DNA from 2 places in the Paenibacillus sp. P36 genome. Region 2 is predicted to be linked to the other one. Evidence: a T-box and tRNA genes for the amino acid it is inferred to sense, from the RefSeq annotation. Region 2 holds a T-box; the other holds one or more tRNA genes.
The links. The T-box of region 2 lies ahead of ACKTT9_RS21365 (glutamine--tRNA ligase/YqeY domain fusion protein). A T-box ahead of a tRNA ligase gene usually reads a tRNA of that ligase, here a tRNA-Gln.

Region 1: it encodes a tRNA-Gln, which carries the amino acid that the T-box ahead of ACKTT9_RS21365 (glutamine--tRNA ligase/YqeY domain fusion protein) is inferred to sense. The anticodon was not compared.

The regions. Positions count from the first base shown of each region.
Region 1 is NZ_AP038372.1:7,490,740-7,495,163, reverse strand. Features, by position in the region: rRNA gene ACKTT9_RS32865 (23S ribosomal RNA) at 1-2,544, shown strand, start outside; tRNA gene ACKTT9_RS32860 (tRNA-His) at 2,724-2,796, shown strand; tRNA gene ACKTT9_RS32855 (tRNA-Gln) at 2,814-2,885, shown strand; tRNA gene ACKTT9_RS32850 (tRNA-Leu) at 2,901-2,982, shown strand; gene ACKTT9_RS32845 (DUF2294 domain-containing protein) at 3,262-3,612, shown strand; gene ACKTT9_RS32840 (PotD/PotF family extracellular solute-binding protein) at 3,869-4,424, shown strand, end outside.
Region 2 is NZ_AP038372.1:4,750,561-4,754,984, reverse strand. Features, by position in the region: gene ACKTT9_RS21380 (SLAC1 anion channel family protein) at 1-116, shown strand, start outside; gene ACKTT9_RS21375 (hypothetical protein) at 164-1,072, shown strand; gene ACKTT9_RS21370 (ArsR/SmtB family transcription factor) at 1,098-1,430, shown strand; T-box leader at 1,527-1,780, shown strand; gene ACKTT9_RS21365 (glutamine--tRNA ligase/YqeY domain fusion protein) at 1,850-3,526, shown strand; gene ACKTT9_RS21360 (helix-turn-helix transcriptional regulator) at 3,578-4,417, shown strand.

The DNA.
Region 1 (4,424 bases), 2.7 Mb from region 2:
GCCAAAATCAAACGAATCTCCTAGAGGTATCCTGAGTACGGCGGGTCACGTGAAACCCCGTCGGAATCCGGCAGGACCATCTGCCAAGGCTAAATACTCCCTAGTGACCGATAGTGAAGCAGTACCGTGAGGGAAAGGTGAAAAGCACCGCGGAAGCGGAGTGAAAAAGAACCTGAAACCGTGTGCTTACAAAAAGTCAGAGCGCTCTATATGTGTGATGGCGTGCCTTTTGTAGAATGAACCGGCGAGTTACGTTCCCGTGCGAGGTTAAGTCGAAAAGACGGAGCCGCAGCGAAAGCGAGTCTGAATAGGGCGCTTTAGTACGTGGACGTAGACCCGAAACCGTGTGATCTACCCCTGTCCAGGGTGAAGGTGAGGTAACACTCACTGGAGGCCCGAACCCACGAATGTTGAAAAATTCGGGGATGAGGTGGGGGTAGCGGAGAAATTCCAATCGAACTCGGAGATAGCTGGTTCTCCCCGAAATAGCTTTAGGGCTAGCCTCGGATGTGGAGTTGTGGAGGTAAAGCACTGATTGGGTGCGGGGCCCGCCAAGGGTTACCAAGTCCAGTCAAACTCTGAATGCCACAAACTTAAATCCGGGAGTCAGACAGTGAGTGCTAAGATCCATTGTCAAAAGGGAAACAGCCCAGACCATCAGCTAAGGTCCCCAAGTGTGTGTTAAGTGGGAAAGGATGTGGAGTTGCACAGACAACCAGGATGTTGGCTTAGAAGCAGCCACCATTGAAAGAGTGCGTAATAGCTCACTGGTCGAGTGACTCTGCGCCGAAAATGTAACGGGGCTAAACACGCCACCGAAGCTATGGCTTGCACGTTAGTGCATGGGTAGGGGAGCGTTGTATGTACGTTGAATTCTGACCGTAAGGACAGGTGGAGCGCATACAAGTGAGAATGCCGGTATAAGTAACGAAAAGATCAGTGAGAATCTGATCCGCCGAAAACCTAAGGGTTCCTGAGGAAGGCTCGTCCGCTCAGGGTAAGTCGGGACCTAAGGCGAGGCCGAAAGGCGTAGTCGATGGACAACAGGTGGAAATTCCTGTACCACCGTAGCCGTTATGAGCAATGGAGTGACGCAGAAGGATAGTGACGCGAGCTGATGGATGCTCGTCCAAGCAGTGAGGCTGATGTGTAGGCAAATCCGCACATCGTAAGGCTGGGCTGTGATGGGGAGGGAAACTTTAAGTACCGAAGGTCATGATTTCACACTGCCAAGAAAAGCTTCTAGCCAGGCGAAGGTGCCCGTACCGCAAACCGACACAGGTGGGTGAGAAGAGAATTCTAAGGCGCGCGGAAGAACTCTCGTTAAGGAACTCGGCAAAATGACCCCGTAACTTCGGGAGAAGGGGTGCCTCGGTAGGGTGAATAGCCCGAGGGGGCCGCAGTGAAAAGGCCCAAGCGACTGTTTAGCAAAAACACAGGTCTGTGCGAAGCCGCAAGGCGAAGTATACGGGCTGACGCCTGCCCGGTGCTGGAAGGTTAAGAGGAGTGGTTAGGGACCTCGGTTCCGAAGCTATGAATTGAAGCCCCAGTAAACGGCGGCCGTAACTATAACGGTCCTAAGGTAGCGAAATTCCTTGTCAGGTAAATTCTGACCCGCACGAATGGCGTAACGACTTGGGCGCTGTCTCAACGAGAGATCCGGTGAAATTTTAATACCTGTGAAGATGCAGGTTACCCGCGACAAGACGGAAAGACCCCATGGAGCTTTACTGCAGCTTGATATTGGACTTTGGTACGATCTGTACAGGATAGGTGGGAGCCTTTGAAGCCTGAGCGCCAGCTTGGGTGGAGGCGCCGTTGGGATACCACCCTGATCGTATCGGAGTTCTAACCTGGTACCGTGATCCGGTATGGGGACAGTGTCAGGTGGGCAGTTTGACTGGGGCGGTCGCCTCCTAAAATGTAACGGAGGCGTTTAAAGGTTCCCTCAGAATGGTTGGAAATCATTCGCAGAGTGCAAAGGCATAAGGGAGCTTGACTGCGAGACCTACAAGTCGAGCAGGGACGAAAGTCGGACTTAGTGATCCGGTGGTACCGAATGGAAGGGCCATCGCTCAACGGATAAAAGCTACCCTGGGGATAACAGGCTTATCTCCCCCAAGAGTCCACATCGACGGGGAGGTTTGGCACCTCGATGTCGGCTCATCGCATCCTGGGGCTGAAGTAGGTCCCAAGGGTTGGGCTGTTCGCCCATTAAAGCGGTACGCGAGCTGGGTTCAGAACGTCGTGAGACAGTTCGGTCCCTATCTGTCGCGGGCGTAGGAAATTTGAGAGGAGCTGTCCTTAGTACGAGAGGACCGGGATGGACGTACCGCTGGTGTACCAGTTGTCTCGCCAGAGGCACCGCTGGGTAGCTATGTACGGAGGGGATAAGCGCTGAAAGCATCTAAGCGCGAAGCCCCCCTCAAGATGAGATTTCCCAGTATGTAAGACCCCTTGTAGACGACGAGGTTGATAGGTTCGAGGTGGAAGTGCGGCAACGTATGCAGCTGACGAATACTAATCGGTCGAGGGCTTAACCTAATATAGGGATCTTTTGACGGAGTCAAAAGTCTCTCAGATTTTATAGGGATCTTTGAACGTAGTTCAAAGTCTCTCAGATTCCAGCTGACTAAGCAGCTAGTCGCTACGTCTAACGTAGATGACAAATTCACTTTACGCAAGTTTCGTATCTAGTCTTCAGGGAATAAATCCCTACTGTGGCGATCGTGGCGAAGGGGTTAACGCACTGGTTTGTGGATCCAGCATTCGTGGGTTCAAGTCCCATCGGTCGCCCTTTTCCCTTATCTTGTTGGGGATTAGCCAAGCGGTAAGGCAACGGACTTTGACTCCGTCATGCCTAGGTTCGAATCCTAGATCCCCAGTTTACTTTCCTTTAAGCGGTCGTGGTGGAACGGCAGACACACCATCTTGAGGGGGTGGCGCTCACAAGGCGTGAGGGTTCAAATCCCTCCGACCGCATCCCAGTTTTACGAAAAACCTTACATATGTAAGGTTTTTTTGTTTTATAACAGAGTCACCAAATAACGAGGAACCTCCTATATCCAATTGCTGCTAATTGAGACTATTAATTTAAAGAACGACATTCGGAAAAACGGATATTTTACAAGAGATTAGGTCGAATTACGTTAAATTCCATATAAAATCACGAACAATAACCTTGATTAATTAAGGAATCCTATGTATTATTAGTATAGCTCGAAAAAATACAGATCAATTATTCCTCTTGAAGGTGATTTAATGTCCGTACCGGATGATTCTAATGAATACAAGAAGAAGCTGTGTCACCTGTATAACGAGATATCCAAAGAATTATTCGGTTTTGGTACAACCTTGCTGAAGGTTTCCTTGGATCAGAATATCATTACGTTTCATGCCAAGCATCGTCGGTCACCCCGCTCAACGGCTTTAGAAGGAGAGGCTCCTACGCTTAAACACGAGGTCGATTTTTACATGTCCTCTATTTACAAGAAGAGAATCCGGGAAAAGCTGGAGCAAGAACTAGGGTTGTCCATGGATGCGGTGTTAAGAGACTATGATCCGCCGACGCAATGGGCCATCACGAACATTATTCTTAAACCAACTAAATAGTCTAGACCACGGTGTATCTCTTTTGATCTATCTTAAGGGCATACCCGCTTGAATATCACTTGATGTCTCTTTCCATTGTTTACGATGAAAAGTGCTCTTGTTAGAAGTTATCTTCTATCAAGGGCACTTTTCTATTTTTTTCAGGTCTTAGCAAGAGCGCGGCATATATTTGTAAGCCGTTGTAGAATACTAGTAAAAATTTAACAAAGGGATTTTCGCTACAAATTATATATATGATATTGGGAGGATGTTAACGATGAAACAAAAAATGCTTCGTGGTTTGATTTCTTTATCCGTAGTAGGACTGGCTTTGACGGGATGCGGTACCGCGCCTGCGAAAGATCAGGGGAATACTGGCGCCGCAACAGCTTCACCTGCGGGAACATCAGGGGAACCTACACAATTGGTTATTTCCACTTGGGGTTTTTCCGATGATTTCTTCAAGAAAGAAGTTTATGCGCCTTTTGAGAAAGAGCATAATGTGAAGATTGTTTTGGAAATCGGCAATAACTCCGAGCGTTTAAACAAAGTGAAACAAGGCAGTTCCAAAGTGGATCTTATCTATTTATCCGACTACTATGCACAGCAAGGAATTGAAGCAGGACTTTTTGAAAAAATCGACCGCAGCCGTATTCCGAATTTAAAAGATATCTACGATATTGCGAAAGCACCGCTTGGTGAAGACTATGGTCCTGCCTATACCGTTGGCCGTTTCGGAATTGCTTACAATCCGAAAGCAGTAGGCAAAGAGATCACGTCGTGGAGCGACCTGTGGAGTCCTGAACTCTCCAAGAAGCTGACGCTGCCAAACA
Region 2 (4,424 bases):
CCTGGCTGTTAATTGCCGTTTCCGCGGTGATTCTGGTCGTGCTAAATATCGTACTGCTCGTATTATTTATTCGCACACTGAAGGCTTTATTTAATGGGAATTTACTAAAAGGCTAATAATAAAAATGTCATTGATCGGATTTGTCGAAAGGAGAACGATAGAAATGATCTGGAATACTCTACGATCAAAAGGATTTTTGTCAGCATACCTGTTAGTTATTCTTATGCTTTCTGCTGCCGTAGTGCTGAAGCAGAGAGATATACTGTTTCCGGAAATTGCCGGTATGGCGATGGGGGTTATGGTTTTTCCTGTCGCTCACTGGATTAAGAAGCCTGTTCATCTGTGGCTTGCTCCAACCATAGGAGCTTTCATTGGCACTGCATTGAACGGTTTGACGCTAAATACGCAGCCGAAAATATTGCTTGGTCTTGTGATTATTGTCATTTTAATGCACATATTTCGCGTCAATTTTGGACCGACGATTCCTGCAACACTGCTGCCGATTTTTTTAGGCTTGCATGACTATGTTTTTGCAACAACAACAGCTGTATTTACGTTTATGATTATGTTAGCCGCTTTTAGAATGAGAAAATCGGAAAAGTTACCTGATGGCCCACAAAAGTTTCGTAAAAAAACAGATACGGTCATCATCACGATTATTTTAGCGCTCTGGATTGGACTAGCTTTCGTAACGAATCTAACAGTGATTGTGGTTCCACCGGTATTTGCGCTCATATTTGAGGTGTTTCATACAGATGGTTTTAATTGGAAATTAATCCCGCCTCGTTTAGCTGTATTGACGGCAACGGCGATTCTTTCCGTCGGGGTCTTACATTTATTGGCTGGCTCTATTATTTGGGTTGGTGTTATCAATGTTGTAATTACACTCATTCTCTGTAAATGGTTTAAAGCACCTGTTCCAGTTGCCTTTGGTGTCTCACTGATGCCACTCATCTTCCCGGCATGGGGGACTTGGGGGTTTCCAGTAGGTGTTTTTGCCACAACAGGCGTGTTGATGTGTATTTCTGCGGCATACCGACAGTTGAGAAAGAGGCAAGCCGTACAAGAATAAACAAACCAGAAGAGAGTGTCGTGTCATGAAAAATGAAGATATGCTCGCTGTGCTCAAAGCTTTATCGAATGAAACCCGGCTCAATATTCTCCGCTGGCTAAGTGAACCGGACAAACTGCACAAAGATTTACCCAGCGAGATTCAGGTTGAATTTCCTGGGGGAGTTTGTGTAGCGGACATTCAGGAAAAAGCCGGTCTTGCACAGTCCGTTATCTCCACCTACTTGTCCTCCATGCAGAAAATCGGATTGTTGGAATCGCGTCGTTATGGTCAATGGACCTATTATCGACGCAATGAGGGAGCTATCGATAACTTTTTGGAGGACTTTGCCGCGGGGATGCAAGCTAAGAAACTATAGGGTTTATATGGTGACAGAAATTGTATGCTTAGTGGATTTCACGGGTAGAATGTCTGTTTACAAAAAAGGGAATCATTTGATATTATAAGGTCAATATTGAACGCGATGATTAGAAGAGTAATGGAAAATGATCTTGCACAGAGAGCTCCGGCAGCTGAGAAGGAGCAAAGAGCTTTTCCACGAAACAAGTCTATGAGCAGCATGTCGGAACCTGCAAGGGGGGTGGCATGACGGGAGCTCCCGTTATTGAGCTAGAGTATAAGCATTGCCTGCAATGCCGTACTTGAAGAGGTTAATATGGCGACATATTAATGAACCTGGGGTGGTACCACGAAAATTTCGTCCTCAAGACTGAAGGTCTTGGAGGTGAAGTTTTTTTTATTTTTAAACCACTTTGCGTTTATTAGGAGGAGTCTCAATTGAACAATTTGCAGGAGCATTTGACGGACAATTTTATCTTAAAGTTAATTCATGAGGAAATTGGTGAAAAAGCATTCGGCAGGGAGATGTGCACAAGATTTCCACCTGAGCCCAACGGCTATCTTCATATTGGAAGCGCCTATGCCATACACACGAATTATACAGTAGCCCGTAAGTTTAACGGGACATTTCATTTACGCTTTGACGACACGAATCCTCTAAAGGAGGATATCAAGTATGTGAATGCAATTATAGAGGACATCAAGTGGCTTGGTTACGATCCTGGGGAAAATATCTATTATGGTTCGGACTACTCGAACGAGATCTACAACGCCGCTATTACTTTGATCAAACGTGGGAAAGCCTATGTCTGTGATTTAACGCCAGAGGAAGTAACCGCGTATCGAGGTACATTGACGGAACCAGGCATAGATAGCCCTTACAGAAACCGGACCATTGAGGAAAATTTAGAGCTTTTGGTGAAAATGAAAAATGGCGAATTCCCGACTTCATCAAAAGTGCTTCGAGCCAAAATCGATATGCGTTCATCCAATTTGAATTTAAGGGATCCTGTTATTTATCGTATTATTCATGCGAAGCATTATAGAACGGGAGATGACTGGTGCATCTATCCCATGTACGATTTTGCTCATCCTATTCAAGATGCCATTGAAGGTATTACTTATTCTTTGTGTTCTATTGAATTCAAAGATCATAGGCCCTTATATGAGTGGGTCTTAAATGAGTTGGAGATCTCTGAGCCTCCGCGGCAAAGGGAGTTCGGCCGGTTGAATTTAACTGGTGTTGTAACTAGTAAACGGTTTTTGAGGCAGTTGGTAGATGGGGGATATGTGGATGGTTGGGATGATCCCAGACTTCCCACCCTGCGAGGATTGCGCAGAAGAGGCTTTACTCCAGAAAGTATTCGCACCTTTATTGAGGAAATTGGCAGCATTCGAACTCAGAGCACGGTGGACATATCTCTACTGGATCATTGCCTGAGACAGGATTTAAAAGAAAAGACCGTCACGGTTATGGCTGTGCTGCAACCCCTGAAGGTGGTCATTACCAACTATCCGGAAGATGTCGAAGAAATGTTGTTGATTGAAAACAACAGTGAAAACGAGGAGCTTGGAAAAAGAGAGGTTCCTTTCGGTAAAACCATTTATATCGAACGCGAAGATTTCATGGAAGTACCCTCTAAGGGTTTTCACCGGCTAAGTCTTCATACTGAAGTAAGGTTGAAGGGAGCCTATTTCATTCGCTGCGAAGAAGTTATAAAGGATCAAGCTTCGGGAGAAATTACAGAACTTCGTTGCACCTATGATCCGGAGACCAAAAGCGGTACGGGGTTTACTGGGCGTAAGGTAAAAGGGACGATCCACTGGGTTTCAACCGAGCACGCAGTTAAGGCTGATATCCATCTCTATGAGAAGCTGCTGCTTGATCAGGAAGTTCCGAAGGACAGCGAAGATTGGATGAAACTAATCAATCCTAACTCGATGGTTACTATTCAGGATGCATGGATGGAACCTTACATTGAGACAGCACGGCCTGAACAAAAATTCCAGTTTCTACGGCATGGTTATTTTTCACTGGAGGCCAAAACCAGCGATAGACTTGTATTTAACCGTGTTGTACCATTAAAAGATGCTTGGAGCAAAAAGGAGAGATGAACAGAGAATGACATCCGATCCGAGTGCTTCTAAATATCGAGGAGGGATCGCATGGGTGCTGATCACAACAGGCTGAAGGTTTTGGGAGACTACCTGAAGTCAAGAAGGGAGCGATTGCATCCCGAGCAAGCGGGGATTCAGCATTCATATGGACGAAGGAGAACACCAGGACTTCGGAGGGAAGAGGTCGCAATTCTGGCAGGAGTTAGCGTAACCTATTACACATGGCTGGAGCAAGGACGAGAGGTGACGGCTTCCAGGGAAGTTATAGAAAGCATTGGAAGAGCACTGCAATTGTCCTCGGATGAAAGGATGCATTTGCTTGGTTTGTGGAGTCCAGAAAACACGCCTGCACCTCAGAGACAAGAACGTATAAAACCTGAATGGCAAAGCATTATCGACCAAATGGCTTTCCCCGCTTATGTCGCGAATGACAGAACAGAAGTCATCGCCTGGAACCAAGCGGCTTGCGAGATCATTACCGATTTTTCATCGATGTCAAGTCCAGAGCGTGTCCTTATGAGGATTTTTTTCATGGACCCCTATTTTCGCAATCAGATGATGAATTGGGACGAATTTGCGCGGTACTCCGTAGCGGTCTTTCGATCGTATTTTGAACGGAATGATGGTGATGTTTGGTTTAAAGAAACGGCTGATCGCTTGGCAACTGAGAGTGCTGAGTTTGACTCGCTTTGGCGCATGCATGATATCCAGTTGAAAAAGACGAGCCAATTCCATCTAAACCACCCTGGAGCGGGCGAGCTGGCCTTCGAAATCAACTCCTTTGTCAGCATGAATGCCGACTCGGATCTACATTTCTGCATTTTTACACCGATAACGGGTACGCCAACGGAGAAGAGACTAAAGGATTTTCTTGATGCGGTGTTATAAGATCAAC